DNA from 3 places in the Bacillus sp. XF8 genome. Region 3 is predicted to be linked to each of the others. Evidence: riboswitches for the same ligand, from Rfam matches in the RefSeq annotation. Region 3 holds a riboswitch; each other region holds the start of a gene.

Region 1 (12,482 bases), on a different contig from region 3:
TGTAATGGACTGTCTTGTAGAAGAAAGTTCTGACCCGGTTACTGAAGGGTTTCTGCAAGATAGAGATATTTATAGAACGTTAAGAAATAACATACAGTTCGATACCCCACCAACATTGGACGAAATATCAGCGATGTTGAATTTTTTAGCTTCACCTTTAATAGGATGTGCAGGACATACGAAAGAAGGGTATTTTGCTTTAGGGGCATTGTCAGATGCAGCAAATAAATTTAATTTTTATGCTCAGGCATGTTTAACTGAGTAGAAGTTATTTTGCTTTCTATAAAAGTAACAGTAATTAAGATTAAAAAGATATTTTAATATATTTATTATTTCTAAAACAAATGATAAACCAAATACCAATAAATAGATAACCTCATTTAGATATAGTGCGATGAACCGCATCATAAGTAAAAGCAAAAAATCCCTCGAGAACAAACTCATTCTCAAGGGACTTTTCTATTTCTTCAACAACAAATACATAAAATAAGGAGCACCAATCAAAGCAACCACAACCCCCGCAGGAATACCACTAGGTTCGACAATATGACGGCCGATTGTATCTGCGAGTAGTAGAAGCCATCCGCCGATTAGAACGGCTATAGGGACGAACATTTGATGTCTAGGACCTACTAAAGATTTTGCGATGTGAGGGGCCATAAGTCCGATAAAGGCGATGCCTCCTGTGACTGAAACGGCAGCAGCAGCTAATGCAACGGCTGCTAATAGTAGGGAGCGACGTTCTTTTTCGATTTCGATACCGACACCGATCGCTACTGGTTCGTTTAATGCAAGGATATTTAGACGATTTGCTTTATAGAAAGTAAATGGAATGAGTACAGCTAACCATGGAATGATGGCTAAAACAAAGACCCAATCATCTCCCCAAATGTTTCCAGCAATCCATTTTGCGATAAAGTCTACTTTGGCACGTTCAGCAGAGGAAATGATTACGATCATTGTTCCTGAAAGGGCGAATGAGAATCCAATCCCCGTTAATGTTAAGTTTGTAGGCTGAAGTCCAGTAGCTTTTTTATATGAAAAGACATAGATTAGACAAGCCGTAATAAAAGCACCGATAAATCCAACAACTGGTAACAAGTAAACAAATGAACCTGCGTCGATTGGAAAATATAAAAAGAAAATCGCAATCGCTACACCAGCTCCTGAGTTAATACCGATAATTCCAGGTTCAGCTAGGTCATTTCGAGTAATTCCTTGTAATATCGCCCCTGATAAGGCAAGTGCCATACCAGCTAATAGTGTAATGGTAATTCTAGGCAACCTGAGGGAGAATAAAACAAATTCTTCTTTAAAAGTCCCTTGCCCAAACAAAGTTGGAAGCAATCTATCATAGGAGAGTGAGGCAGCTCCAAGACCCATTCCCACTGTGATAGTTGCGATAATAAGTATCAGTAAGGCAAGTATAATGATGCGCTGTTTTTTTATAATAGATTGTTGAATCATGAGAATGTTCTCCCTCCTTTGCGTACAATGAATAGGAAGAATGGTAAACCTACGATTGCGACAATGGCAACAAGTGGTGTTTCATATGGAGCATTCATTGTACGTCCAATTGTATCCGCAAGTAACATAAAAGAAGCACCAACGATAGCAGACATTGGGATAACAAAACGATAGTCTGGTCCGACGATTGGACGTACCATATGAGGTACCATTAAACCTATGAATGCCATATTCCCAACAAGTGCAACAGAAGCACCAGCAAGTAAAATGATAGTAATAAAAAGAATGGTTTTAATAACGATAATCTTTTGTCCTAAGCCAATTGCAACCTCTTCGCTTAGGCTTAGAATCGTCAATTTCTTTGAAAATAAAATCGCAATAAAGATACTTACTGAAATAACTGGAATAATGATTTGTAATTGGCCCCATGTTGTTCCGATTACGCCTCCAGCTGTCCACATAGACACGTCTTGTGAGATTTTGAAGTAAACTCCAATGCCCTCTGAAACTGCGACTAAGAATGCAGAAACCGCAGCCCCAGCGAGTACAATTCGAAGAGGGGAAAGTCCACCTTTTTTCATCATACCAATTCCAAAAACCATAATTGCGCCGATTGCTGCTCCAATAAAGCAGGCAATCATCATATAAAAGTAATTTACAGAAGGTATAAAGGCAATTGTAATGGCAAGTGCAGCGTTAGCTCCACCAGTTAAGCCAAGCAGCCCTGGATCAGCGAGTGGATTTCGAGTTAGTCCTTGCATAATGGCACCAGAAACCGCGAGTCCAGCTCCAACAAAAATAGCTGCAATTTCACGTGGTAACCGCAGCTCACGGATGAGAGAAAGTTTTTCACCTTTAGCTGAAGAAGTAAGTGCTAACCATACATCCTTTACAGTAGTGTCTGCCGCACCAAATACCATCGCGGCCATAAAAATAAGAAAAAACACAACGATTCCTAAAATGAATTTGTATATAAAGGAGGTGGAACGTAGATTATCTTTTGTCATCAGTTTCACATCTTTTCTTTTCATAGAATAAAGGAAGAGGAATTCTTATTTTAAGAATTCCTCATTGTTGTACTATTGACCAAGAAAGCTTTTTTTGAAGAAGTCTAGTTGGAAATCTAATGTAAGTGGATCATTAAAGTAGAATTCCATCATGTTTACTTCGAATGCTCTATTGTTTTTCACAGCTGGAATATTTTTATAGGATTCTGTTTCTTGGAATGAATTATCAGTATCCTTGTTTTTACTTATAATTAAATAATCACCAGCATACTCAGGTAGAACCTCAGTAGATAATGCATAGTAACCTGGCTTTAAAGCTTTTTCTTTTACTTTTTCAGGCATTTTTAATTTCATTTCTTGATAAAGAATTTCTGTTCCACGGCCCCAGTTCTCGCCGTATACATAAATTTGTTTATTGAAGTTTTCGATAACAGAAACTGTTGCGTCGTCGCCGATTTTCGCTTTAATATCTTTTCCTGTTGCTTGTGCACGTTTTTTGAAATCATCAACCCAAGCTTTTGCTTCTTTTTCTTTATTTAATAGTTTACCGATTTCTAAATGTTGTGTTAAGTAATCTACTTTTCCATATGTGAATGTTACAGTAGGAGCGATTTTCTTTAACTTATCGATGTTTTTGATATTTGATAAACCAATGATTAAATCTGGATTTAGTTCGATAATTTTTTCTACATTTTCATCTGATACTTCAGCAACATCTTTTAATTTCTTCTCAAAACGTGGATTCTGTTTAGACCAAGAATCTACACCAACAAGATTTACACCTAAAGACATTACGTTACCTGCGAATGATGATAGTACAACAACGCGTTTTGGATTTGCGGGAACTTCAACTTTACCATTTTCAGATTGGTATGTAATTGTTTCTGATTTGCTTCCCTTTGCATTTGAATCGTTTTTCTTATCTGTCGAGCCGTTGCTACAAGCACTCATAACGAGTACGAATAGAACTGTAAGTGAAATGAATAATTTTTTCATTTTTCTTCTCCTTCTATAAAGTGTCTGTAATGTATAGCTTCCTAACAAGATAGGTGTCTTGTAATTAATTGTTCTTATAAATCTTGATACTGAGATTTTTTATCATAAAATAATTGAGTGAGCTATAAAAAAATGAATCGTAATTTTTTCTCCAATTTTGTTAATAGTTTACAAAATGATAATGATTATCACTGTCGATTCCTTAATAATATAATTTTATATTTTTCTATTGTCAATAGTTATTTTGATTGTAAATTGAAAAGAAAAAAGGTATATTTTAATGAGAATGATAATCATTTAAGATAATGGTCGAGGAGTGAACACAAATGAATCCAGAAGAATTATTTGATGTGACCGTGATTGGAGGAGGTCCGGCAGGGCTTTACTCAGCGTTTTATAGTGGACTAAGAGAAATGAAAACGAAAATAATTGAATTTCAACCACAGTTAGGTGGAAAAATACATGTTTATCCAGAGAAAATGATTTGGGATATCGGGGGATTGCCACCAGTTACAGGGGCAAAATTAATTGATCAGCTTGTAGAGCAAGGGTTAACATTTCGTCCAGAAGTAGTGTTGAATGAAAAGGTAGAGTCAATCACCCGGAATCAAGAGGGGATTTTTGTGTTAACAACTTTCTCTGGTCAAAAACATTTTTCAAAAACAGTCATTGTAGCTACTGGAAGCGGAATACTGAAACCACAAAAGTTAGCAATTGAAGGTGCAGAGAGGTTTGAAGTATCGAATTTAAATTATACTGTAAAATCTTTAAAGCACTTTAAAGATAAGACTGTTATTGTCTCAGGTGGAGGGAATTCAGCTATAGATTGGGCGAATGAATTGGAGCCAATTGCGAAAAAGGTGTATTTAACATATAGAAAAGAGGCTTTGTCTGGTCATGAAGCACAAGTTACACAGCTTATGAATAGCTCAGTGGATTGTTTCTTTAATACATCAATTACAAAATTAATTGCAGGTAATAATCATGAAGCGATTGAACGCGTGGAACTAACGAATCATGAAACAGGAGAGATTTCATATTTACCAATTGATGAAGTAATCATTAATCACGGTTATGAACGTGATATGACATTATTGGAAAATAGTGAGTTGAGTGTCGAAATCATTGATAATTATTTTATTGCAGGAAGTGTGAACAGCGAATCTTCAATAGAAGGGCTATATGCTGCTGGAGATATTTTAAAGCATGAAGGCAAATTACATTTAATAGCTGGTGCTTTCCAAGATGCTGGAAATGCTGTAAATAAAGCAAAACAATTTATTCAGCCAGATGCGAGTGAGTATGGAATGGTATCTTCACATAATGATGTTTTTAAACAGCGTAATAGGGAGCTTATTAAGCAAATGATGAAATAAGAAATCTTTTAAAAAGAGGTATTTTCCTAGTTATATATAAACACCCAGTTACTTTTCCATTCATATTAAGAAGGGAAGTAAGCTGGGTGTTTTCCTGTTTCCTATGTTTTCTATCATATTTTTGACACCGGTTTCATAAGTTCACGTCTTGTGAATCTATTTTTGAAAAAAAGGGATAGGAAGACGTGAACATTTTATTTTTGGATTCTTCTAGAGACCGAGCTGACTGTGCTACGTTTATCCTGGAACTTAGCAAATTATGCAGTGCCTTTTGCATGGTGATCAGGAAATTGTATATTTTGCACGGAAGCAATGTATTGTTTTCCATGTTTTCTAGCCACAGACTCTAGTATATGGCGCACACGTTTTGTTAGGTGACCTTGATTTTGTAATGCCTCACAATATGCATCATAGTAGGCATATTTAGCCCAGAGAAAATCATCTTGCTGGAATAAGAAATGATTTTTATACCATTCTCCAATTGTGTTGTAGTGTGTGTCTTCGTTTGCAGCCATTGTTTGCTCAAGAATCCTTTGTGGTAACACTTTAGATAGATGAGAAGCAGTGTGCTCTGTTTCAGCTTGTAATGATTGCTCTAGCATTGTAATGATGTGACGAGTAGCCATATGTTAACTCTCCTTTGTGTAAATGGGTAAATACCATCTATATTTTAAAAACGCTTACTATACTATTATACAATATATGGTATGTATCTACCTGCTTTTTGATTTGTATTTACAAAATCTTTTTATTTTGTTTACAAAAGTATCCTATAATAAAGTAAGATGAATGCTGTATATGAAAAAATAATAAGGGAATGAAACCATTGTATATAACGATAAAAGAAGCAGCGGAATATTTAAATCTTCCAGAATCTTATATTGAAGAATTAGTTCAACAAAAACGAATTCGGGCGGTGTATGACGGTGAGCAATATTTGCTGAATAAAGAACAGTTCAATACACATTTAGAGCAAATGGAAAAATATAAGCAATTAGTAGAAGAAATATTAAATGAGCCAATTCCAGAAGATATGGATGTAAAAGACGAGGATTAAGTTATCATACTCCATGATACAGAATTATAAGAAAAACGTTTCAAGATGTGAAGAGTAAATATCTTGAAACGTTTTTTGATTGCACAATAGAAGGATTTTAATATATTTAAAGGAGTACATATTGTTCTAAAAGCAATTTCATAAGTATAGTATTATAATACGAATACATGTAATATACTTTTGTTTCGCTTAAGAGAGGTATTTATATGAACAAATTTCAAAGCATAGTTCAGGAAGAAAGAGAAGCTTTAAAGGTATTTTTATTATTATTTTATATTATCTTCTTTGTATATGACATTATATATTATTACATATATCCTGCAATGAATATAAATGAAGCACAAGTCGGGTGGCCAGAAGGTGGACTAGGATTTTGGGTATATATTTTTGTAAGTTTATTATTTCCAATTTCAATGTATCTTCAAAAGATAGGGCATACATATGCTGTTAAATATTTGTTCTTAATGGGCTATATGCTAATTGATTTTATAAATAATTTAATGATTTATTTAAAAACAGATCGAGTATTTGAAAATGGAAATATGGTAGAAATATTTCTAATACTTTTTGCACCGGTCTTTGTGAATAAAAAATACTTTTATTTAATCTCTCTCAGTATAATTGGTAAGTATACTTTTTTTGCTTTATTGTTAAGAGATGTGAAAGTTTTCATTCCGCTAGTGCTATGCATCTTTTTTTTCATCATTTCACACTCTTTATTAAAGAGGTTTCAGTCGTATGTTCGTACAGTTGTGAAAGCGCTAAAAGATATAGAGAAAACTAAAAATCTGGTGCTAATTGGAAAAATGTCAACAGCAATTGGACATGAAATTCGAAACCCGTTAACAGCTTTAAAAGGATTTACTCAAATTCAAAAGGAACGTAATCCAACTGATGTTGCTAGTTATGATATTATGCTACAAGAAATTGAGAGAATCAATGAGTTTGTTAGTGAATTAATGCTGCTTGGAAAGCCAAGACCAACAACTTATCAATTGTGTGATATGCAAAAGATTTTGTTATATGTTATTCAATTGATGGAAAGTTATGCAATGCAGTACGCTGTAAAAATTTATATACAGGTAGATGAAGACTTACCTGATATAAATGGTGATGAAAAACAATTAAAGCAAGTAGTAATAAATCTTGTGAAAAACGGAATTGAATCTATGATGGATGGTGGAAATTTAAAGATTTATGCATCTAAAACGATTGAAGAAAAAGTTTGTATTTGTATTCAGGATGAAGGATGCGGTATGGATAGTGAGAAAATAGAAAAACTCGGAAAAGCTGTTTATACAACAAAGGAGAATGGAACTGGTCTTGGCTTGATCATTACACACAAAATTATTGCAGAACATCAAGGGGATATCAAATTTGAAAGTGACGTTTGCGAAGGCACAAAAGTAGAAATAACATTGCCAACTATATAGAAATTCGAAACAAGAGTACTTTTCTGAAAAGTGCTCTTGTTGTGTAAATATAAACATTTTATAAAAAGATTCGAGAATGCTTTTTTTTATAAAACACTTAGTTTATAATGGAGAAAAATATCGGTATGCAGCTTCTTGCTCATATAACGGTTTGTAGTTTTTTGTTTTACGTGAATTAAAAAGAGGGGTGCACACGCATCCTTTTTTCTATGCAGATATTATGAAAGAGGTGGTATGATGGAATTAACATTAAATTCGGCTGTATGTTTACACACTATTCAATTTCGGAAAGAGCAAAAGAATTATATTGTAAAAGATACAATTACAGGCGAAAAATATGAAATGCCGCCACTTTGTATTGATGCACTTGCAATGATGCGTGACGGCTTTTTATTAGGAGAAATCGAAGAGAAGTTAAAGGAAGAATATCCAGAAGAAGAAGTAAATATTCTAGAATTTACGAGGCAATTGTTAGAGCTAGAGCTTGTTGGAATGGTTGACGGAGAAGAAATCATTTGTACGAAAAAGAAAGATAAAGATTATTTTGCATGGGTTCGTCCTCGTATTGAACAATTTTTCTTTAATTTAAATAGAAAACATCGAAGCAGAGATCAAAGGTGATCTCTGCTTTTTTCATTCATTCAAAAATAACTGCAAACGCTCTTGCAAATGCCCCATCACTATTTTTAATTTTTAATGGTGCCGCTGAAAAGAAGAAACGTTTCGTTTTAATCGCGTCTAAGTTTGTTAAGTTTTCAATTAAGTAAATATTATTCCCTAATAAAATATGATGAATTGGTGATGTTTCGGTCGTCACTTCATCGGGAGAAATGAAATCTAAACCGACAGATTTTACTTTTAATCTAACTAATTCTTCAGCAAGTTCTTCTGAAAGATAAAAGGCTTCTTTTTCATATGCTTCTGTATTCCAGTTGTTTGAGAGATTAGAATGGAAAATGACGATATCTCCTTCTTTTACCCCAGCATCATGTAATACTTCCTTAGGCAATTTTCGTTCTTGTACATGTGTTACATCAACTAGAATAGCTTCACCTACAAACTGATCAAGTGGTAATTGATCAATTGTTGTTGCACCTGAAATAAAATGGGCAGGTGCATCGCAATGTGTACCAACGTGAACAACTGAATGAAAATCTGTGACTTGAAATCCAGCCTCCTCAACACTTGTAATAGGTTCTAGATGAATCGGCGGTGTTCCAGGAAATTGAGACATATTGTTTTCGAATGTTTGTGATAAATCGATTACTTTCATCGGGATACCTCCAATAATTTTTAAAATATAAAAAGCCTATCTTTCAAATCAAGAAAGATAGGCTTTACATACTTGCATGTAAATTCATGTTTTATCTTCCAAAATGCATTGCATTTTGCAGGATTTAGCACCTGTTCAGTTTATATAAACTGAGGTTGCCGGGCTTCAAAGGGCCAGTCCCTCTGCCTCTCTCGATAAGAAATTTATTTAGTTTTAAAATTCATATTTTTTTGTTATTGTTATTGTAATTCATTTCCTTTTTTATTTCAAGAATGACAATAGGTATTCACCCAACTAAGGGTTCCAGCATATGGTAGCTTATGTAAGTAAACTGCTGCAAAGGAGTGAGTGCAGTGACAGGGAAGATTTTAAATTATTATGCTGGAGGAAATACAGCGAGAGGTTTTTATAGTTTATATGAGGAAAGTTTAAGTGGATTGGAAAGGCTTTTCATTTTGAAAGGTGGTCCAGGAACAGGAAAATCCTCACTGATGAAAGCAATTGGGCGTGAGTGGGCTGAAAGAGGATATGATATTGAACTTTTGCATTGTTCCTCTGATAACAAATCCATCGATGGGGTTATTATTCCAAAATTAAAAGTAGGAATTGTAGATGGAACAGCACCCCATGTCGTTGAGCCCAAAACACCTGGAGTTGTAGAAGAATACGTAAACTTAGGTGTTGCATGGGATTCCGAGAAATTAAGAAAACATAAAGATGAAATTACACGTTATATTTCAGAAGCAAGTGGTGCATTTCAATCAGCATATGCTTGTTTCAAAGAAGCATTAGCTATACATGATGATTGGGAGAGAATTTATATTGATAATATTGATTTTCAAAAAGCGAATGAATTAACAAATCAGCTTATACAAAAGTTATTCGCAGATAACAAAGGAAAACAAGCAGTTGTAAAGCGCCGTTTCTTAGGGGCAGCAACACCAAAAGGTGCGGTTGATTTCGTTCCAAATTTAACAGAAGGTATCCAGCATCGTTATTTTATTAAAGGACGCCCGGGGTCAGGGAAATCAACGATGTTAAAAAAGTTAGCAGCGGCAGCAGAAGAAAAAGGTTTTGAAGTTGAAGTGTATCATTGCGGCTTTGACCCGAATAGCCTTGATATGATTATTGTAAGAGAATTAGGTTTTGCAATCTTTGACAGCACCGCACCGCATGAATATTTTCCTGAGCGAGAAGGTGATGAGATTATTGATATGTATAATCTCATTGTTACTCCGGGAACGGATGAAAAATATGCTACAGAAATTCGCGATGTTTCCATTCAATATAAAACAAAAATGAGTGAAGCGATGTCTTTTTTAGCGAAAGCAAAAGCAGTTCGAGATAAATTGGAACGAATTTATATTACTGCGATGGATTTTACAAAAGTAGATGCGTATAAAGACGAAATACAGAGTGAATTTGAGAGAATTGCCAAGTTTGTTAGTGAGCAGCAAAAATGAAGTGATTGTAGAGCTGTCAGGAAGGATCTGACAGCTTCCTTACATACTAAAGAGTTCTCGATATATCGATGTTAGCAGTAGAATGACACTTCAATAATAAGTATATTATATTTGTCGAATTTCCAGGGAAATGATCAGAAAATGAGGATGATACATATGAGGGAAAAAATTCAATTGGAATTAGAGAGAATTGAGAAAGAGAATAATGTAAAGATTTTATTTGCGGTGGAATCTGGAAGCCGTGCGTGGGGATTCCCGTCGAAAGATAGTGATTACGATGTTAGATTTGTATATATTCATCCAGTAGATTGGTATTTATCCGTAAATGAAAAACGTGATGTTATTGAGTATCCAATTAGTGATGCTTTAGATATAAGTGGTTGGGATATTAGAAAAGCACTGCAGCTATTTGCAAAATCAAATCCAGCACTATTAGAATGGATCCGCTCTCCAATTTTTTATTCTAAGAACTCGACTCTTCCAGAACGCCTACAGAAAATGAGCGAAAACGATTTTGATCCAAAAGCAACGATTTATCACTACTTACATATGGCTTCAAAAAACTATCGTGAATTTCTACAAGGAGAGAGTGTGAAGTTGAAAAAGTACTTCTACGTATTGCGCCCTATTTTAGCTTGCAAGTGGTTAGAAGAGAAAGGGACATTACCGCCTGTAGAATTTGAACGATTAATTACTGAACTTTCACTAGAACAAAAAATTTTAAATGAAATTGAAGATTTACTAATAAAGAAAAAAGCTGGTGTTGAGCTAGATGCTGGTCCAAAAATTATGGTATTAAATGAGTTTTTGGAGGAGCAGATAAAGTACTATCAGGAGTATGTGAAGGGAATTGAAAAAGGAAAGGGTATTGAAGTTGAGATGTTGAATGGTTTGTTTCGAGATATGTTATTTGAAATAGGAACAGAGCACCAGTAGATTGGTGCTCTGTTTATTTTAGCTAATTTTATTCTCCATCAACCCGCTTCAGTGGTTTCTCTGCTGGCCCCTCAATTACATCCCCCTCAATTGAAAAGCGTGAGCCATGACAAGGACAATCCCACGTACAATCACCGCTGTTCCATTCTACTTCACAGCCAAGGTGTGTACAGGTCGTATCAACAATATGTAATTTTCCCTCTTTGTCTTTATAAGCACCTGCACGTTTTCCGTGAACTCTTACAACTGCACCTTCACCGTTTTCAAGGTCTTCTGGTTTACGGAGAGCAAATTCTAACTTGCCTTCAATCAAATGTTTTGCCACATCAAGGTTTTGAGACAGGAATGTTTTTATATCTGGATCTGCATGGAATCGTGATGGAGCAAAGAGTTCTTTGTAAGGGCTATCTGTTTTTGTAATTGAAGCTGTTAGTAATTGTGCTGCAGCAGTTCCAGATGTCATACCCCATTTACGATAACCTGTTGCAACGAATATGTTTGGATTATTTTCATTAATATGACCAATGTAAGGCAATTTATCTAGAGTAATTAAGTCTTGTGTTGACCATCTGTAAGGAATTTCATCTATCCCAAATGTTTCTTCCGCGAAAGAGTGCAGTGCTTCATAATGAAGCATCGTATTAATTCCTTGTCCTGTTTTATGGCTTTCTCCACCAACGAGAATGAGTTTTTCTCCATTCATTGTTGTGTAGCGTAAGGAACGTGTAGGGTTATCGATACTTAAATACATGCCTCCGGGATAATCATTCTTTGCCTTTATTGCGAGAACGTAGGAGCGCTCTGCATACATTCTTGCGAAGAAAAAGTTGGTTGCATCATAGAAAGGAAAGTGGGAACAGGATACGACATATCCACATGTAATCCGATGGCCATCTTTTGTAATAACTTGTGGATAGAACCCTTTCTCAATATCGATTGCAGTGGTCTGCTCATAGATCGTTCCGCCAGCTTCAATAAAACGTTCGACAAGATTTTTTAAATAATGAAGAGGATGGAACTGTGCCTGATTTTTCATAGCAAGCGCTGCTTGAACTGAGATAGGAATTGAAATGGATTGAGTATAGTCACAAGGAATGTTTAGCTTTTTATAAGCTTCGTATTCTTTTGTTAATTTCCGTAATCCATCGTTGCAAGTTGTATATAAGTAGGCATCTTCTTCAGTAAAGTCGCAGTCGATGTTATTTGTTTGGATTGTTTCTTTAATAAATTGCAATGCTTTTTCGTTTGCCTCATAGTATAGCCGAGCTTGATCAGCTCCAAAATGATTAATCAGTTCATCATAAATGAGGTCATGTTGTGCAGTAATCTTTGCAGTTGTATGGCCTGTCGTTCCATTTAAAATATTTTCGGAATCGATTAAAACAACTTTCATACCCTCTTTTGCAAGTAAATAAGCAGTTGTAATGCCTGTAATTCCAGCGCCAATAATTGCAACTTCTGTTCTTATATTTTC
Region 2 (12,482 bases), on a different contig from region 3:
TTTTTATTACGCACGGTGGGATGAACAGTGTTAATGAAGCGATTCACTACAATGTACCTTTAGTTGTTCTACCTCATGACAAAGATCAGCCTATGGTGGCACAGCGATTAACAGAGCTTAGCGCCGGCTATAGATTATCGAAGGACAATATTAATGTTTGCTCTTTAAAAGATGCCGTAAAAGAAGTTCTTTTTAACAAAAAATATAAAGAAGGGATACAAAAAATCAATGATAGCTTCCTAGCATGTGGTGGACCAGAAGAAGTTATTAGGGTCATTGATTCCGTTGTGAAAAAATAATATCTTTAGCCGAGTATGTAGAAAAAATCGTTGAAACATAGATCTATTTAAGGAAACTTGATGATGTAAGATACCTTACATACACTTAACCCTGCTAGTAATTAATCAGCAGGGTTTTCTTCTGTCCGAATATCTCTTCAATTTGCATATCTGAAGCCTTCACAATTCTAATTACAATTGGCAGTGTTGGAATGCTTTTTTTATTTTTTCACAATTACAAAATATAGAGCAGTTAGCGGCTAAGTATGATGTGTTTGTAAAGATTCATATAATAGAAGAAATGCAAAAAAGTGCTAACAAGTTTACTATAGAAGATAACTAAAAATAACTACTTGAACAACCTCATTAGTATATGGAGTTTTATACTTATCAAGTAGGTGATAAGTGTTCGTTTTGCTGCTCATACATTAGACTCTCTTATATGTATTTCTTATTAATTAGCATACAAAATTTTGCAATATAAGACAGGTAAAAAATAAAACGACAGGAATATATAATATATATCGAAAAAAGAAGTGAGGGAGAAAGATGTGGAGAACGACAGATCTTTGTGATGCTTTTGAAGGAGAAGTACAAGTATGTAGGCCTATTTTTCAATCATACGGAAGGAAAGAACAATTTCATGGGAAGATTGCAACGGTTAAAGTGAAAGATGATAATGTATTAGTAAAGGAAGCGCTGCAAACCTTACCAGAGGGAACTGTGTTAGTAGTTGATGGAGATGCTTCTACAAATTGTGCGTTACTTGGAGATAACTTGGCAAATATAGCAAATGAGCGAAATATAGCCGGAATTATTGTGCATGGATATGTTCGTGATTCTAGGGAACTGCGAAATGTAAATATTGGTATTTTAGCATTAGGTACCGTGCCAAAGAGAAGTATAAAGGAAGGAAAAGGAGAGAAGGGAATTTCATTGCATTTTGGAGAAATCAGGTGGATACCGAATCAATTTGTGTATGCAGATGAAGATGGTGTTATTGTATGCGAGCGACCAATTCATAGTAGCCTGTAGTATCTATATAATAGAAGCTTTATAAATTAATGTAATAGACTATTATTCATAGAAAATAAATCAGAGAAAGCATAGACAAAATCTCGTGTCAATAGTAAAATAATACAGAAATTTATAATTTGATGAATGTATAGGTATGTCGTTTATACGATAACTTTAAAAGGGAATTAGTGGAAGTTAAGTGGGTTCGCCGCTAAAAGTGAATGTTATCACAAAAATACATTCATAAGCTACATTATCTTTCCTATACAAATACACCCGCTACCTATGCGGATAGGAGGTGGTGTGCATTTTGTTTAGCACTCACGGTAGAGTGCTATTGCACGCCCTTAAAGGGCCTTTTTTTATGTATATGTAAGCAAAGGGAGGAATAACCAAGGATGGCGATGATGAAAAAATGGCTGCTTACGTCGATAATGGCAGTTACATTAGTGTTTGTTTCATTCACAAATACTGTACATATTACGTTTGCTGAAGGAAAAACAGCAACACTTGCGATCATTGGGGAATCGCAAAAAGGAGTTATTCTATGTCCGAAAGAAGTGCCTATTGAAGATGGAGAAACAGCCTATAGTTTGTTACAAAAAGTAATGGGGACTAAAGTAACAGCTGAGAATACGAAATATGGTATCTATGTTAAAGGTATTGACGGTTTAATGGCTGGTGAGACAAGTGGCTGGACATATGATGTAAATGATAAAGCTGCCATGGTAGGGGCAGATAGTTATAAATTAGAATCTGAAGATGTTGTTGCATTTCGTTTTGTTGAAGATTGGAACAATATGAGTACAGAAAAGTTGCAACAAGTACTCGATAAGATTGGAACTTGTGAAAAAGATCCAGGTGCAACAAAACCAGAAGAACAAAAGCCAGATGGTCAAAAACCTGAGGAACAAAAACCAGAAGAACAAAAGCCAGATGGTCAAAAGCCTGAGGAACAAAAACCTGAGGAGCAAAAACCAGAAGAACAAAAGCCTGAGGAGCAAAAACCAGAAGAACAAAAACCAGAGGAACAAAAACCAGAAGAGCAAAAACCTGAGGAACAAAAGCCTGAGGAGCAAAAACCAGAAGAACAAAAGCCTGAGGAACAAAAACCAGAAGAACAAAAGCCTAATGAGTTGAAAGAACCAATCAAAAATGAATTACTAATGAAGCAATTAGATCAAGCGATTGCTAAAACATCACAAAAGATGATGGAAGATGGAATTGATAGTGATTGGGTAGCAATTGCACTTGCTCGTTCAGGAAATAATATTCCAGTAGAAACAAAGATTAGTTATTTACAATCTTTAACGCAAAAAGTAGAAAAACGTGTGGAACGATTTAGCGCTACAGATGTAGCAAGAACTGTTTTAGCGGTATCAGCGGTAAATGGGAATCCAACGAATGTTGCAGGAACGAATTTAGTTCAAAAATTGTATCAATCTGAAAAGTTAAATTCTGTTACTGGTTATACATTCGCTTTACTTGCACTTGATACAAAAAAATATGAAGTACCAGCTGGAGCAAAGTGGGACCGCGCTGCTTTAGTAAAAGAGATTTTAAATGCACAGCATACAGATGGTGGCTGGACATATAATGTTGAAAGTAGTAAGGAAGAAGCTAGTAATATTGATGTAACAGGTATGATTTTATCGGCATTAGCACCGTATCAAAAACAACCAGAGGTAAAACAAGCTGTAGACAAAGCAGTACAATATTTATCAAATAAACAATTGAACACTGGCGGGTTTGAAGCTGACGGCCAAGAAAATTCTAACAGTGTTGCGCAAGCGATTATTGGACTTGCCATTACAGGAATTGATCCAACTAGTGAAGCATTCACTAAAAATAATGTAAACGCAGTTTACAATTTAATATCATACCAACTTGCAAATGGTGAATTTAAATGGTTGCCAAGTGACGAAGAGGGTAGTAGTATGGCTACTGAACAAGCATTTCTAGCACTTGTTCAATATAAAGCATTTGTAAATGGTAAAGGTTCTATATATGATTGGACAAATTCATCAACTGAAGGCGATAAAAACTCAGTTGAAGAGCCGAAGGAACCTGTAGTGGATGAGAAAAAAGTAATTGAAGAGCAAGAAGTGATTCAAAAACAAGAGAAACAAACAAATGATGAGAACTATCGTGTTGTTACAAAAGACAACACAGTAAATAATGAAAAAACTGCGATAAATCGCTGGTTACCGAAAACAGGAGCGTCAGCTTGGGATACTGCTATGCCAGTAGGAATGGGCGTATTATGTATCGCTGCTGCATATGTTTTATGGAGACGAAAAGCAGCTTAACAAAAATTAGGAGCAATGATTTGCTCCTAATTTTATTAAGAAGGGTGAGAAAAGCATGAGTATGATGAAATGGTTACTCTCATTTGTCCTTTCATTTGGATTGCTTGTTGGATGTAGTCAAAATGAGTTAAAACCTGAACAAAAAGCAATTTCAAATCAAACAGAACAAAAAGAGGAACTGAAACAAGAAGAGAAGAAAGACGAAAGTAAACAGGAAGAGCCGCAAGAATCAGTCGAGAAAAATCAACAAGAAGAGCAGCAAAAGGATAATCAGGAACAAAAACAGCAAGAACAACCTGAAATAAAGAAAGAAGAGAAAAAAGAGCAAGAACCAGTTGCTGAGCAAAAACAGCAAGAACAACCAAAAGCGCAGCAAGAAAACGCTGAGCAAACGAAAGCGCCAGAAGCAAAACCAGAAGTAAAAGAAGAAGTAAAAGAAGAAGCTAAAGTAATTAATCAGCCGAAAGAAACACCAAAGCAGGAACAGCCGAAAGAGTCGTCTCCTAAGGTGGAAGTACAACCACAATCAGAAGCGAAGCAAGAGCTAAAACCAGAACCAAAGCCAACACCAGAACCAGAACCAGAACCAAAACCAGAGGTGAAGCCAGAGCCAACACCACAGGCTCAGCAAGTTACCATTTCTGTACGTGGAGATCAAGGGTATTTATCTAGTGCGAAGAAAGTCGATGTAAAAGATGGAGATACAGTTTTTGATATATTAACAAGTACAGGTTTAGATGTTGATTCAACTGGATCGGGAAATAGTAAATATGTAAAAGGGATAAATGACTTATATGAATTTGACAAAGGACCAAAAAGCGGATGGAAATACCGTGTAAATGGTGCTTTTCCAAATCGTAGTGCCGGTGGATATAAAGTAAAACCAGGCGATAAAATCGAATGGGTATATGTGTTAAATTAGGAAAGGGCTTTAGGTAAAGGTTATGAAAATTATCTTTTCTTCTTTACATCCTTTTGTGAATTTTTTCTATTATATTGGGGTGATGATACTATGTATGGTGTGTCTTCACCCTCTTTTTTTAATTGGTGCGATTATTATGATCGTGTTGTTAAACATCATGCAAGGAAATGGTGAGAAAATAAGAACAATGTTACCAAGCACGTTTATTTTCTTTGTAATGGTTATTGTGTTAAATCCTTTGCTAACGCATAGGGGCGCGACTACATTATTTCGTCTAGGGGATAATCGAATTACATTAGAAGCGTGCATGTATGGACTAATAATGGGATTGTTGTTACTTGCTATTATGTTCACATTTACTTCCTACAATGATGTGATTTCAAGCCATAAATTTTTGTATTTATTTTCACGGATTTCACCGAAAGTTGCGCTATTGACAATGATCACAGTCCGTTTTGTTCCTTTATTTACCCGGCGTTTAAGGCAAATTACTCTTGTTCAAAAAACAAAAGGTGTTCAACTAGATTCAGGCTCATTCATAGGGAGAATCAAAAATGGAATGAAACTTTTGCAGGTGTTACTTGTTTGTTCTTTAGAAGACGCATTACAAACTGCAGATTCCATGCAAGCGCGTGGGTTTGGAGTGACAAAGCGTAGTACATATATTCAGTATCGCATGGGGAGACAAGATTGGTATATACTTGCGTGTTTAGTGTTTGTATTACTAAGCTGTTTTGTACTCAATTATTACGGTGCTGGCAAACTATCAATCTATCCAAGAGTGGAATCAGTTGCATTTCAGCAATATGATGGAATACTATTTATTTTATTTATACTGTTTATTAGTTTACCAATCATAATGGAAGGGAGGGAATGGTTATGGTGGCGCATGTAGAAATAAAGGACTTAACATTTACGTATGCTGATGAAAAAGTACAAGCATTAACGGGCGTTTCCTTAGCGGTTTCTCAAGGTGAATTTATTGTGCTCGCCGGCCGTTCAGGATGTGGTAAGACAACACTTTTGAAACATTTCAAGAAAGAGTTACTTCCAATTGGAGGGCGTACAGGTAATGTGTATTATAACGGGACTTCTGTACTGGAGATGCCAGATTTATTGTCAGCACAAGAGGTGGGAATGGTGTTTCAAAATCCAGAAAATCAACTTGTTATGGATACGGTCATTCAAGAATTGGCATTTTCTCTTGAAAATGTTGGTCTAGAGACCAATATAATTCAAAAGAGAATTGCTGAATTCATTAGTTTTTTAGGTTTTCAAGATTTGTTACACCAATCTGTTCATACATTATCCGGAGGACAAAAACAACTTGTTAATTTAGCAGCGGTTCTTGTTTTGCAACCAAAATTGTTACTGCTTGATGAACCGACAGCACAGCTTGATCCAATTGCAGCAAAAGATTTTTTAGGGTTATTGAAACGAATTAACGAAGAACTCGGGATTACAATTATAATGAGCGAACATCGTTTAGACGAGGTAATTCCACTAGCAACTCGCGTTGTGTTTATGAATGCTGGGGAAATTATTTATGATGGAATCCCGCAACATGTCATATCGAAAATGTGGGCATTAGAAGAATTCCGACCATTTATCCCTCAAATTCCAAGGTTGTTTTTAGAATGGAATGTAGAGCAAATACCCTTTACAGTAAGGGAAGCACAAACACAAATTCATTCCAACGTATCTATCGAACATGAAGTGCCAGTTATATCGCAAACAGAAAAAAAAGAAGTGATTTTACAAGCAAAACATATATCATTTCAATATGAAAAAAATAGCCCTTTTATTTTACGGGACTTAACCTTATCAATTGAACAAGGGAAGTGGACTGCGCTTGTTGGGAAAAATGGTACTGGAAAATCAACACTTTTAACGATCTTAGCAGGATTAAATAAACCTAGAAGAGGAAAAGTACGGTTGGACGGAACGGAGATTCATAAAAGTAATTCAAAGGAACGATTTAAAAAAATCGGATTTGTATCACAACATCCGTATTATCATTTTACATTTGAGACGGTGTGGGATGAAGTTTTTGAAAGAGCAAATGAATTATATGGTGTTAAAGGGAAAGAAATTGCAGAAGATATGTTAAAACGATTTTGGCTTCATGCTATTCGCGATCGTCACCCGCATGATTGTAGCGGGGGAGAACAACAGTTAATTGCACTGTGCACAGCCTTGTTATCGAAGCCAAGTCTATTATTACTAGACGAACCGACAAAAGGCTTGGATCCAGAGAAAAAAGAAAGATTAGGTGGGCTGTTTCAAGAGTTACAAAAGGAAGGAACAACAATTGTGATGGCAACACATGATATTGAATTTGCAGCTAAATATGTGGATCATTGTATGATGTTATTTGATGGGAAAGTAATTATGGATGATATGCCAAAGAAATTCTTTAGTGATAATTTCTTTTATACAACATCTATTAATCGTTTTATTCGCAAGCAATTACCTTATGCATTAACGTGGGAGGATGTGTACAAAGCGTGTCCAAACGATATTTTGCTATCATAACGCTTATTTTCATTATTGTAATAAGTACACTTTTGTTTACTTCTTTTGTAACAGATGAATATTATATTTGGTATAGTTTATTTCTATTATGTATTATTATGTTACCTTTTTACATACGATTTGAGAGGAAAACATTTGTTTCACGTGAAATAGTCATTGTAGCTGTTTTAGCAGCAATAGCAGCAGTTAGTCGTGTACCATTTTCAATTATGCCAAGTGTACAACCAACTTCCTTTGTTATTATTGTATCTGCAATTGTTTTTGGAAGTGAGACAGGCTTTATAATTGGGGCAACGGCAGCACTTGTATCTAATATATTTTTAGGACAAGGGCCTTGGACACCTTGGCAAATGTTTTCGTGGGGTATGATAGGTTTTATAGCTGGTTTACTGAGAAATACATTTATAATGAGAAAGTTATGGGGTAGGGTTATTTATGGATTCATAGCAGGCTTTGTTTTTGGCTGGATTATGAATTTGTGGGGGATACTTGGCTTTTTAGAAGGATTAACATGGAAAGACTTTATTGCATACTACGCTGCAAGTTTTTACTTTGATTTAGCTCATGCACTTTCAAATGTAATCTTTCTTGTTTTATTTAGTTCATCCTGGATTAGAATCATTACGAGGTTTAAAAAGAAATACGGAATTTTAGATGGGGATAAAGAGTTAGTATCTCAAGCAAACAAAGCATAAGCAAATATTGCAAAGCATAAGAATATAAAGTAGGGTCGCGACTTACATATTCGTTTGCCTCTTTCATGCTTCTTACCATTGGTGAGGAGCATTTTTTATACAGATTATAATATGGAAAGTGTCAAGAAATTGATTTAATATGTTTCGATTTTTATATGAGATTTTTTATATAATAGTAAATGAGAAAAAATTTCAAAGAGGAGATGCCATATTCATGAAGCTAGTTGTTCCAAAGCAGCACGGTGCATGGGGGATGCTGCTGATTCCATTTATACTTAGTGTTCTACTTGGTAAATCTACTTTATATCATATTCCGCTCTTTATCGCTTGGTTATGTATCTATTTAGCAACGTATCCATTTTTAATGTACATGAAGCAAACACGAAAGAAAGAATTTTTACATTCCGCAATTACTTATTTTATGATTGCATGTGTTTTCGGGATACTATCTTTACTATACGAATGGAGAATTCTTTTCTTCGCAGCTATTATGATTCCGCTCTTTATGGTGAATATATATTTCGCCCGTCAAAAAAAGGAGCGAGCTTTAGTAAATGATATTTGTGCAATACTCATTTTTTGCATAGGTGGTTTGATTAGTTATTATTTTTCGATGAAAACAGTTGATGAAATAGCTTTTGGAATTGCAGGTATTTCTTTTCTATACTTTTTAGGCAGTACATTTTATGTGAAAACAATGATACGTGAAAAGAATAACCCTACTTACCGTTATGTTTCATGGGGCTATCATATTCTCTTAATCATTGCCTCTTTAGTGGTAAATCCATGGCTTTCCCTTGTGTTTATACCAAGCCTAGTTCGTGCAATCGTCTTGTATGGTAAAAAGATATCTATATTAAAAGTTGGGGTTTTAGAAATCGTTAATTCTGTATATTTTTTAATTGTAACGGCAATACTGTTGTAGTATGCCATTTGAGATACTTCCCATCCAGTAAAGAGATGGGAAGTATCTATTTTTGTTCTAAAATATGAACCGTATGATCACATGTTTGTAAAGCATGTTCTACAGCCTGGAGAGATTTTTCGATTCGTTCTCGATTACCGCTTTTTTCGACTGTTTGCAATGCATTTTCTAAAGATTGTTTTGCTTCATGCAAAGAATGATAAGAATCTTGAACATATCCACGAGCATTTTTATTCATCATATTTTCCTCCTTTTCTACATACAATTTTAGTATGGGCGTTAGAAAAGAAAATATTACTCATTGCGGTTATTTTATATTGTTTGACAATTACAATAGAAGTAGCTATAGTAAGATATAAAGTGAATATTTTCTTATCCAGAGAGGTGGAGGGACTGGCCCGATGAAACCCAGCAACCGCGATGCAGGTGCTAATTCCAGCAGAACATATTTGTTCTGGGAGATAAGACGAAGATATATGTAACTTCTTCTTATCGAAGAGGTTTTTTTATTGTAAAAAAACCGATTCTAAAAACAACAGAATAAGAAGAAAGGGGTTGCAATTGTACTGTGACACTTGAAAAATACGTAAAGCTGCGTAATGCAGTATATGAATATATGATAGAGCAAGATAAACCCATATCATTATTAGATATTCAAGAACATATCGTTTCGCATCATGAAGGAAAATTCACGAAAAAAATGTTACACCAATTTTATTTATCAAGGTTATTAGACGAACTGAAACTGGATGGGAAAATTACTTTAGCTAATGATGAATACCACTATGCTGAAAAAGGGGTATATTATAAGGCGAGAAAAGGGAGCTAGTTTAGTCTCTCTTTTTTATGTTATAATATATCTGAAAATTTAAAATGTATGTAGAGTAAAAGACTGCAGAAGCAGCCTGATACAAGGGAATGGTGTTGAGTGTGTAGTGTCAAAAGTTGAATATGCCCTGAAAGAGGCATTTCATTCGGCTAGAAACGAAAAGAGACACCTTCGCCGAGTAGGTGTCAGTTGGTTTGTCAAATGGGCTTGCCACTTGACATGTATTAGAATATCACGCAACCTTTCGGAAGTCAAAAGGGAATTTAAGGAAAGGGGTTGTTAAAAGGTGAACATACTCATCATATATGCACATCCTAATCCATCTAGTTTCAATGCATCCATTTTAGAACATGTGCAAAGAGGACTTCAAGAAACAAATCATTCGGTTATATTACTTGATTTACATAAGGAACAATTTAACCCAGTACTTGTTTTTAATGAGGATAAGAGAAGACGTGATTTAGCGTATGAAGAAGAGACAGAGAAATACAGAACATTAATCAAGGAAGCAGATTTTTTAATTTTTATTTATCCAATTTGGTGGTGGGGAATGCCTGCCATTTTAAAAGGTTTTATCGATTGTGTTTTTGCTGCGGGGTTTGCATATAGATATGAAGGTGTAATGCCGAAAGGATTGCTTATAGGGAAAACGGCATGGGTTATTAATACTTTAGATTCACCGTTATGGTACGTGGCACTCTTATATCGCTCTGCAGATTGGGTGATTATGAAAAAGGGTATTTTAGGATTTTGTGGTATACGCCAAATAAAACGTTCTGCCTTTCAGTCTGTAAAAACAAGTAAGGAAACAAAACGTGAAAAGTGGCTTTTAGAAATACAAGAAAAGGCTAAAAAATTATGAGTGAAGTAGAAAATATATTGAGATGCTGTAATCGGAATGATGATTTGTTTCGTACGTATATCGTTTGTTTACTTCAATTGAAACATCATAATGAATCGTTTAAAAAGGTATACCAAGAATTAAGAGCAGATTATTTAGTAAGGGGAATTTGTGAACGAGAAGTTGATGGGATCATCAAGGAAAGCAAAGAGTACAAAAAGTATGATGTACCGAGAGTGTTAAGGTGGGATTTTTTGCGAAATAATCCAGCGATAATTGAAACTGTTTGTACGACGTTATTTACATATAGAAGATTAAATCTTTCCTATGAGGAATGGGGAGATGTAATAAGATGTATAGAAAACAATGAATTACTGCCATAGTTATTATGTAAAAAAGCTAGTATAAAACTAAGTTATATCGTTTTCAGATAAGTGGAGGAAAATAAGAGGCCTTTTCGTTTTTGTTGAGATTGTGTAGAAATAATAATATTATTTCATTTTTCTTCTAAGAACACTCTACTTCTGACAAACGATATATAGGAAGTTTTTTAGTTGTTTAGTCATTTTTTTATTTAGATAGGGTGTAAAAAAGTTAATGAAGATGGAGAAGAGTGAAAATATAAAATCATATATGGGTTGGAGCTATACGGAAAAAATCATAAAATAAGTAAACGAAAGAAGGGTGATAAAGAAGAAAAAGGAGCATTTTTATGAAAAATAGAAAAGGAACAGCGAATGATTATAAAACAATTTTAAATGTATGTTAAAGGGGAACATAAGGACTTAAAGGTGTACTCCATATTAAAGTTTTAGATGTTTTTTTTATGCTTTATTACAGTGATATCGTTATTTAACAACAGTTATATATTGCGATGAATAAGTTTGTGAAGATTTACACTTAAAGTAACGGGGCGTTAGTTTAATAAGCAAATAATTAAAAATAGAACTTTCATTAAATTGGAAGTTCTATTTTTACGCCTAATATCAACATTGAACTTTAATAGAGCCTTTTAATAAAATCTATTTTAAAAGAAAAATTTGTTATTTACTTAGAATTTAAACTAATCGGATCTTACAATTTTGTCAGTGTACGACAGCTTTGATAAGATTTAAAACCATTGGATTCGAATTCAAAGTAGAAACTTCAACTTCATTGTAAAGCTTAACAAATACATGAAGAGAAATAATCTGTATGAGATAAAAGGTAACAGTTTTTACGTCTGTTATCTTTTTTATAAAGGATTTGATATAAAGATAATTACCATTTTAAAAATAAGACCATAGAAGTAGGGACAATTAAGACTGTGGCACATTATAAAATGATTTTGCTCTTATTATAATGAATAGTGCTAATACAGTGACGACATCTGTTGGTATTAACGTATAGAAATATTTTTCTAAAAAGCAATAGAGTAGTTTGGAGGTATAGAGAATGAGAAAAATAGGACCTAATGGCATGAGGTGGCTCAAAATTATTCATGTTTTTCTAGTAGTATTATTCTTTGGGGGAATTTTGAGTTCATTGGCGCTAAATCTTCATCTTGATATGACAAAATATAACGAGTCCTATCTCAGTTATAAAACACTTATCGTAATTAGTGATAATGTTGTTAGATGGGGAGCAATTGGAACTTTACTAATCGGTTTTACATACGGATTTTTCACCAATTGGGGGTTTTTTAAGTATAGATGGGTTGGGGTGAAATTTGTTCTTTATATGATCCAAACGTTTGTTGGAATTTTTGTAATAGACAAATTGATGGTAGCCAATATGGAATTATTGGAAACGCAAAAAGAATTAGCTTTAAGTAATCCGGTTTTCATTCAAAATCATGCGATCAGACAATATGCAGTCTATTTTCAAGTTGTTGTTACTATTTTCATATTTATTATTTCCTATTTAAAACCTTGGAGAAAGAAAAAACTTCAATTGAAACAGGAAAGTTAATATGTAGTTTTGTAAATCGAAACACGAAAAGCATGGTTAAACATAACCATGCTTTTCGTGATTTTATTATCTAATTAATACATAGTGGAATTTTGTACTCTAAAGTAAAACCAAATCATAAAAAACGAACTATTTTACATGATTTCGATTCAAATAAAAATGAAGAAAAGCTTTCACTTCT
Region 3 (7,875 bases):
TCTAAAAACGCGCTGCAATGAATAGAAGAAGATTGGGGTTATGAGTTTTAGAGGAAATAAGGGAGGAATTCAAATGTATTTACACGGCACAAGCCGAATCAATGAGCAAGGACACTTAGAAATTGGAGGCTGCGATACAACGCAGCTAGCTAAACAATATGGAACACCACTTTACGTATACGATGAAGCTTCTATTCGGGAGAAATGTCGCGCATTTCATCGTGCTTTCCAGGAAAGTGGGTTCTCTTACCAAGTAGCGTATGCAAGTAAAGCGTTCTTGTGCATGGAGATGTGCCGAGTAGCTCGTGAAGAAAATATGTCTTTAGATGTTGTTTCTGGAGGCGAATTGTACACTGCTTTGCAAGCTGGTTTTCCTGCATCACGCATTCATTTTCATGGTAATAATAAAACGGAAGAAGAGATTATAATGGCGCTGCAAGCAGATATTGGCTGCTTTGTGGTAGATAATTTCTTTGAAATGGAAATATTACATGACTTAGCACAGCAGTATGGAAAAATTGTAAATATATTAATCCGAGTTACACCTGGAGTAGAAGCGCATACACATGAATATATTACAACAGGGCAAGATGATTCGAAATTCGGTTTTGGAGTTTCTACCGGCCAGGCAATGCAGGCGATTCAAATAGCGTTAGAGAAATCAAATTATAATGTGTTAGGTATTCATTCACATATTGGATCACAAATTTTTGAAACAGCAGGATTTGTTCGGGCGATCGAAGTATTGCATAACTTTTTAGAAGAGATAAGAGAACAGACTGGTTATGTTGTAACAGTGTTAAACGTCGGCGGAGGTTTTGGAATTCGCTATACGGAAGCAGATACACCACTTACACTTGAAACATATGTGCATGCTGTAACCGAGGCAGTGAGAGACCAATTTACACGAAATAATTATCCTCTTCCAGAAATATGGATTGAACCAGGGCGTAGTATTGTTGGGGATGCAGGAACAACAATTTATACAGTGGGAGCTGTAAAAGATATTCCGGGTATTCGTAAATATGTGTCAGTCGATGGGGGAATGACAGATAATTTAAGACCAGCTTTATATGGAGCGCGTTATGAGGCAATGTTAGCAAATCGAGGAAAAGAAGAGGCTGAAGAAGTTGTTTCGATTGCTGGAAAGTGTTGTGAGAGTGGGGATATGCTTATTTGGGATATAAAACTGCCGCAAGTTGCTTCAGCAGATTTGTTAGCGATCTCTTGTACCGGAGCATATGGATATTCTATGGCGAATAATTACAATCGTATTCGCAGACCGGCTGTAGTATTTGCAAAAGGTGGAACATCACAAGTGGTTGTTGAACGAGAAACATATGAAAACATAATTGGGAACGATCGCATACGTATAAAAGAGCTTGTATAATGCTAAAAGGAGTTGTTCAAATGGAGCAACTCCTTTTAAAAAAATAAAAAATATAAAATATATCGGAAAACTAGGATTGAAAAAAATCAGAATTATGATAAAATACAAATACAAAGCTTATCAAGAGAAGCGGAGGGAACTGGCCCTACGAAGCTCAGCAACCTGCTTATAGAAGCAAGGTGCTAAGTCCAGCAAAATGGCATCCATTTTGAAAGATAAGGTAAATATATTACCGAACAGTCTTTTCGAAATGGAAAAGATTTTTTTTATGAATAAAAAGGGGGGCTGTTCGTGGGAGTGCGTGGACATTTTGACGAAGTAGCTGAGAAAATTCAAACGATGCTTGCGGATATGAAATATGGTTCTATTACAATTGTTGTGCAAGATGGAAAAGTGATTCAGCTTGAGAAAAGTGAAAAAGTACGCTTAAAGTAAAAAGCGCTGACTAGAAAAACTAGAGGCGGTTTTAATCTATTTTATTAGATTAAAACCGTCTTTTTGCGTTACAGGGGGAAAAACATGCTGACGTATGAAATGTGGAAAGAGGATTTCGTTTCTTTTTCTGAGGAAGATGAAACAAAAGGAGCGTTACAAGTATTAGAGTGGGCCTATAAACATTATGAGAGTGAAATTGTATATGCATGTAGCTTTGGTGTAGAGGGAATGGTTTTGTTACATCTTATAAACCAAGTAAATCCATCTGCGAAAGTTGTATTTTTAGATACAAACGTTCATTTTCAAGAAACATACGATTTAATTAAACGAGTGCGCGAAAGGTTTCCGGATCTCGAAATTATTGAAAAGCAACCATCGCTTACGCTTGAAGAGCAAGCAAAAAAGCATGGCGATAAGCTGTGGGAGCATAATCCAAACCTCTGTTGTAAATTAAGAAAAATTTTACCGCTTGAAGAATCTTTATTGAATGGAAAAGCGTGGATATCAGGGCTAAGAAGGGAACAATCTGAAACGCGGAAACATACAAGGTTTATCAATCAAGACCATCGCTTCAAATCTATTAAAATTTGTCCACTTATTCATTGGACGTGGAAGGAAGTATGGCGTTACGTATATAAGCATGGTTTACCTTACAATCCATTGCACGACGTCGGTTACCCAAGTATAGGGTGTGAAAAATGTACGTTGCCTGTGGGAGAAGGTGGAGATTCAAGAGACGGACGATGGGCTGGAAAGATGAAAACGGAATGTGGCCTTCATTTTCAATAAGGTCATGATTGATTTTAAATATATGTGAAAGAGGCGTACAGGAAGATGAATGAAACAAATGAATTAGTAAATCGTGTTGATGAAACATGTGAAACAAAAGGTATTGCAAAAGAAATTGAATTGGACAAAATTTCTTTAAGTGACTTAGAGCTTCTTGCAACAGGTGGTTATAGCCCACTTACTGGCTTTTTAAAGGAGAAAGATTATCAATCTGTTATAGAAAAAATGCGTTTAGTAAGCGGTGATGTATGGAGTATACCTATTACACTACCAATAACCGAGGAGCAGGCAGAACAACTTCAAATTGGTGAAGAGGTTCGTCTTGTCAAAGAAGGAATCACGTATGGTGTTATTCAAATAGAAGATATTTTTACACCGGATAAGGAAAAGGAAGCATTGCTTGTTTATAAAACGGCTGATACTGTCCATCCAGGTGTGAAAAAGTTATATGACAGGCCAAATATTTATGTTGGGGGAACAATTACGCTTGTGAAGCGTTTTGAAAATGATAAGTTTGATTCTTATCATTTAGATCCAAGTGAAACACGTGCCGAATTTGCGAAACGTGGCTGGAAAACAGTGGTAGGGTTTCAAACGAGAAATCCTGTTCATCGTGCGCATGAATATATTCAAAAGTCTGCACTGGAAATTGTAGATGGCTTATTTTTAAATCCGCTCGTTGGTGAAACGAAATCAGATGATATTCCGGCTGATGTACGTATGGAAAGTTATGAAGTGCTTTTGAAAAATTATTATCCAAGTGATCGTGTCTTTTTAAGTGTTTTTCCAGCAGCAATGCGTTATGCGGGGCCACGTGAAGCGATATTTCACGCGCTGGTTAGAAAAAACTTTGGCTGTACACACTTCATCGTGGGACGTGATCATGCTGGGGTAGGTAATTATTACGGTACGTACGAAGCACAAGAGATTTTTACGAATTTTACAGTAGAAGAGTTAGGGATTACACCACTCTTCTTTGAGCATAGTTTTTACTGTACAAAATGTGAAGCGATGGCTTCTACGAAAACATGTCCGCATGGTAAAGAAGAGCATGTTATTTTATCAGGGACGAAAGTAAGAGAAATGTTGCGAAATGGAGAAATTCCACCAAGTGAATTTAGCCGTAAAGAAGTTGTAGAAATATTAATTCGTGGTTTACAAAAAGAAGTCGTTACAAAATAAGGAGAGAGTAGGATGGACGTAAATATAACTTGGCATACAGCATCTGTTTCAAAAGAGGAAAGACGAAAGAAAAGTGGTCACCACAGTTTTGTACTTTGGTTCACAGGATTATCAGCTTCTGGAAAATCAACAGTAGCAAATGCGGTTGCCCGAAAATTGTTCGAAAAAAATATTGGGAATTATGTACTAGATGGCGATAATATTCGTCATGGTTTAAATAAAGATTTAGGATTTTCCGAAAGTGATCGGACAGAAAATATTCGCCGGATTGGTGAAGTGGCGAAGTTATTTGTAGATCAAGGGACAATTGTACTAACAGCATTTATTTCTCCATTTCGAGTGGATCGCCAACAAGTAAGAGATATTCTCGAAAAAAATGAATTTATCGAAGTGTTTGTAAAGTGTCCAATAGAAGAATGTGAGAAACGTGATCCAAAAGGACTTTATAAAAAAGCGAGACAAGGCGATATTAAGCAATTTACCGGTATTGATTCGCCATATGAAAAACCTGTAGAGGCAGAAGTAGTGGTAGAAACACATATTTATTCAATCGAACAATGTGCAGAACAAATTATCGGTTACTTACAAGAGCGTAGCTTTATATAGGGGGAATAAAAATGAGTTATGAAAAAGTGTGGGCAAACAATGAAAAGTTAAATGCTACAGAGAAGAAGAAATTAGAAAAAGATGGATTGGAAATCTTTAAAGCGATTCCGTATTATGCTGAAAATGGATTTGATTCTATTCCGAAAGAAGAGTGGGATTCCTTTAAATGGGCGGGGTTATATTTACAGCGCCCAAAAGAAGCAGGGTACTTTATGATGCGCGTTAATATTCCTTCTGGTATTTTAACGAATGAACAAGTGGAGGTATTGGCTTCGATTGCGGAAGATTATGGTCGTGATGTTCTTGATATTACTACAAGACAGGCGATTCAATTCCATTGGCTTGAAATTGGTCAAATACCAGATATTTTTAACCGCTTAGAAAAAGTAGGATTATCAACAGCCGGAGCTTGTGGTGATATTACAAGAAATATTATTGGGAACCCTCTCGCTGGTATTGATGGTGATGAATTATTTGATACAGCACCAATTGTAAAAGAGGTATATGAGTTCTTCCAACATAATGACGAATTTTCGAATTTGCCTCGAAAGTTTAAAATGTCAATTAGCACAAACGTATATAATGCAGCAAATGCTGAAATTAACTGTGCTGCCTTTACTCCGGCTACAAAAGAGATTGATGGAAAAACCGTGGAAGGATTTCATCTGCGAGTAGGCGGTGGATTATCTGCCCGTCCGTATTTAGCGCAGGAGTTAGATTTATTTATTCTTCCTGAGCAAGTGAAGTCGGTAGCAATTGCAATAGCTACAGTTTTCCGTGATTTCGGATATCGTGAAAAGCGACATTTAGCACGTTTGAAATTTTTAGTTGCCGATTGGGGTGCGGAAAAATTTAAAGAAAAATTATTAGAATATACAGAGCCTTTACATGATAAAGGAAAGGATGCTTTGAAAGGATGGAATGCGGGTTATTTCTACGGTGTTCATAAGCAAAAACAAGGTGATTTATCATATGTGGGCTTTAATGTACCGGTTGGGCGTTTACACTCTGAAGAGTTCTTTGAAATTGCTAGAATTGCGAAACAGTATGGGAATGGTGAAATTCGCACATGTAACTCACAAAACTTCATTATTCCGAATGTTCCGGAAGAAAATATAGAAGGGCTGTTAAAAGAGCCTTTATTTGAAACTATTTCTGCAAGTCCAAAATCTTTTATAGGATATGCAGTATCATGCACAGGTATTGAGTATTGTAACCTTGCATTAGTAGAAACAAAAGAAAGGCTACGTAATATTGCAGATTATTTAGATACACAGCTTGTTCTAGATGTTCCCGTTCGCATTCATATGGTAGGATGTCCAAATTCATGTGGACAAAGACAAATTGCGGACATTGGTTTGCAAGGAGTGAAATTAAAAACGAAAGAAAAAGGAATTGTTGAAGCGTTTGAAATTTATGTAGGTGGTACGTTATTAGATGGTGGTGTCTATAACCAAAAATTAAAAGGGAAAATTGATGGGGAAGATCTTCCGAATGTTCTTGTATCGTTTTTAACATACTTTAAAGAGCAGAAACTGCCAGCTGAAACATTTTATGAGTTTGTAGAACGCGTTGGAGTAGAAGATTTACAAGCAGCATTGAATCATATTTTAGAAGAAGTGATTGCATCTTAGGAGGGAGCAATATGGATTTGTATCGTTTTGAAGCAGTATTGGCAAATGATGTTGTTCCTGTAGTAGTTGTTGCACAAAGTGAGGAACAGGCATTTAGACTTGTTGAGGTAGAATTAGAGAAGTATTTTTTACCGCTGCCAGAAGTGAAGGAAATCTCTCTATATGAAAAAAAGAAGATTCGAAAAGGTGCAGCATTTGTCATTCATGAGCAGGAAACGTTGTAATACAAAATGACACTGATTTGAATAGAAACTTCCATTCGTAATAGGAATGGAAGTTTCACTTTACCCCGCACTAACGGGCAGTAATAACCTCAATTTAAGGTTTTAGGAAATCAAAGAAGCTAACTGCCCGTTAGTGCCCGATTTGTAGGGCTAGCCATCAGTGGGGGATGAAACTTCTCACTGATGGAAGTTTCACTTTATAGTAGAAATGAGGAGAGATGATGGGAAAGGTGTATATTGTTGGGGCAGGACCGGGAGATCCAGATTTAATTTCTGTAAAAGGAGTAAAGTGTATCGAGCGGGCGGATGTTATTTTATATGATCGACTTGTAAATAAAGAATTACTTTCTTATGCAAAGCCAGATGCTGACTTAATATATTGTGGGAAATTGCCAAACTATCATACGATGAAACAAGAAACCATTCACGCCTTTCTTGTTAAATATGCAAAGAAAGGAAAAATCGTAACGCGATTAAAAGGCGGGGATCCATTTGTATTCGGAAGAGGTGGTGAAGAAGCAGAAGCGTTAGCGAAGCATGGTATTCCGTTTGAAATTGTGCCTGGCATTACAGCAGGGATAGCTGCTTCGGCATATGCGGGTATTCCTGTAACACACCGAGATGCGAGCGCAAGTTTTGCTGTTGTGACAGGGCACCGAAAAGATGGTGCTGAAGAAGAAGTGAAGTGGGAAAACTTAGCGAAAGGTGTCGACACGCTTGCTGTTTATATGGGAGTAAGTAATCTTCCTTATATATGTGAACAGCTTTTGAAACATGGAAAAGGGGAAGATACGCCAGTTGCTATTGTAGAATGGGGAACTACATCATCTCAGCGAACCATTACAGGAACGCTAGGGACAATTGTAACGATTGCTGAAAAAGCGCAGATCCAAAATCCGAGTATGATTGTAATCGGGGAAGTTGTTCGTTTTCGTGAAAAAATCCATTGGTTTGAACAACAGGCTGACATTACGTATCCAGTAAGCGGAGTGTTATAAAATGAAAGCTGTGTTATATATATGTCATGGAAGTAGGCTGAAAGAGGCAAAAGAAGAAGCGATAGGTTTTGTTTCTTCTTGTATGAACCGTGTATCAGCTCCTATTCAAGAACTGTGTTTTTTAGAGTTAGCACAGCCTGTTATTTCAGAAGGATTTGTTAATTGCGTAAGAAGAGGAGCAACAGAAATTGTCGTTGTTCCTGTCTTTTTATTAGCAGCAGGGCATGTGAAAGAAGATATCCCAAATGAATTAAAAAAAATGCAAAATAAATTTCCTTACATTGCAATTACTTACGGAAATCCGTTTGGTGTTTCGGAATCACTTGTATCGGCTACGTATGAGGGAAGTGGCATTAAAGAGTATGAAAGTGAAGTGACTTTATTGCTAGTTGCAAGGGGGAGTAGTGATCCTGAGACGTTACAAGATATGAAGCGTATTGCTTCTCTGTTTGAAAAAGAGGAGAAAGTTAGAAAGGTAGAAGTATGTTATTTAGCCGCAGCAGAGCCTCGATTTGAGGGGGAATTAAAAGAAATTGTAGAACGAAATGAGGAGAATGTTGTCATTCTGCCTTATTTATTATTTACGGGTCTATTAATGAAACATATTGAGAAGGAAG

The links. A riboswitch is a leader RNA that binds a small molecule or an ion and turns the genes downstream of it on or off. The one in region 3 is predicted to bind S-adenosylmethionine.
Region 1: it holds a riboswitch for S-adenosylmethionine, as region 3 does, so the genes downstream of both, J4P91_RS16560 (cyclase family protein) here and J4P91_RS01435 (YezD family protein) in region 3, are expected to answer to the same signal.
Region 2: it holds a riboswitch for S-adenosylmethionine, as region 3 does, so the genes downstream of both, J4P91_RS17685 (hypothetical protein) here and J4P91_RS01435 (YezD family protein) in region 3, are expected to answer to the same signal.

Annotation. Positions count from the first base shown of each region.
Region 1 covers NZ_JAGDQK010000025.1:56,183-68,664, reverse strand. The annotation lists gene J4P91_RS16605 (hypothetical protein) at 1-265, shown strand, start outside; gene J4P91_RS16600 (FecCD family ABC transporter permease) at 460-1,464, opposite strand; gene J4P91_RS16595 (FecCD family ABC transporter permease) at 1,464-2,498, opposite strand; gene J4P91_RS16590 (iron-hydroxamate ABC transporter substrate-binding protein) at 2,547-3,470, opposite strand; gene J4P91_RS16585 (NAD(P)/FAD-dependent oxidoreductase) at 3,797-4,846, shown strand; gene J4P91_RS16580 (hypothetical protein) at 5,104-5,472, opposite strand; gene J4P91_RS16575 (helix-turn-helix domain-containing protein) at 5,664-5,903, shown strand; gene J4P91_RS16570 (ATP-binding protein) at 6,110-7,336, shown strand; gene J4P91_RS16565 (hypothetical protein) at 7,574-7,957, shown strand; gene J4P91_RS16560 (cyclase family protein) at 7,974-8,609, opposite strand; SAM riboswitch class I at 8,698-8,810, opposite strand; gene J4P91_RS16555 (PRK06851 family protein) at 8,963-10,072, shown strand; gene J4P91_RS16550 (nucleotidyltransferase domain-containing protein) at 10,229-11,008, shown strand; gene J4P91_RS16545 (FAD-dependent oxidoreductase) at 11,037-12,482, opposite strand, start outside.
Region 2 covers NZ_JAGDQK010000028.1:51,790-64,271, reverse strand. The annotation lists gene J4P91_RS17730 (macrolide family glycosyltransferase) at 1-299, shown strand, start outside; gene rraA (ribonuclease E activity regulator RraA) at 828-1,313, shown strand; gene J4P91_RS17720 (DUF4430 domain-containing protein) at 1,694-3,604, shown strand; gene J4P91_RS17715 (DUF4430 domain-containing protein) at 3,660-4,526, shown strand; gene J4P91_RS17710 (energy-coupling factor transporter transmembrane component T) at 4,549-5,421, shown strand; gene J4P91_RS17705 (ABC transporter ATP-binding protein) at 5,400-7,061, shown strand; gene J4P91_RS17700 (ECF transporter S component) at 7,034-7,756, shown strand; gene J4P91_RS17695 (YwiC-like family protein) at 7,971-8,681, shown strand; gene J4P91_RS17690 (hypothetical protein) at 8,728-8,919, opposite strand; SAM riboswitch class I at 9,051-9,149, shown strand; gene J4P91_RS17685 (hypothetical protein) at 9,250-9,510, shown strand; gene J4P91_RS17680 (NAD(P)H-dependent oxidoreductase) at 9,797-10,372, shown strand; gene J4P91_RS17675 (group-specific protein) at 10,369-10,734, shown strand; gene J4P91_RS17670 (DUF2269 family protein) at 11,786-12,301, shown strand; gene J4P91_RS17665 (serine hydrolase domain-containing protein) at 12,475-12,482, opposite strand, start outside.
Region 3 covers NZ_JAGDQK010000002.1:189,085-196,959, forward strand. The annotation lists gene lysA (diaminopimelate decarboxylase) at 74-1,390, shown strand; SAM riboswitch class I at 1,505-1,612, shown strand; gene J4P91_RS01435 (YezD family protein) at 1,682-1,825, shown strand; gene J4P91_RS01440 (phosphoadenylyl-sulfate reductase) at 1,910-2,614, shown strand; gene sat (sulfate adenylyltransferase) at 2,660-3,796, shown strand; gene cysC (adenylyl-sulfate kinase) at 3,809-4,402, shown strand; gene J4P91_RS01455 (nitrite/sulfite reductase) at 4,414-6,036, shown strand; gene J4P91_RS01460 (DUF3906 family protein) at 6,048-6,260, shown strand; gene cobA (uroporphyrinogen-III C-methyltransferase) at 6,482-7,258, shown strand; gene J4P91_RS01470 (sirohydrochlorin chelatase) at 7,260-7,875, shown strand, end outside.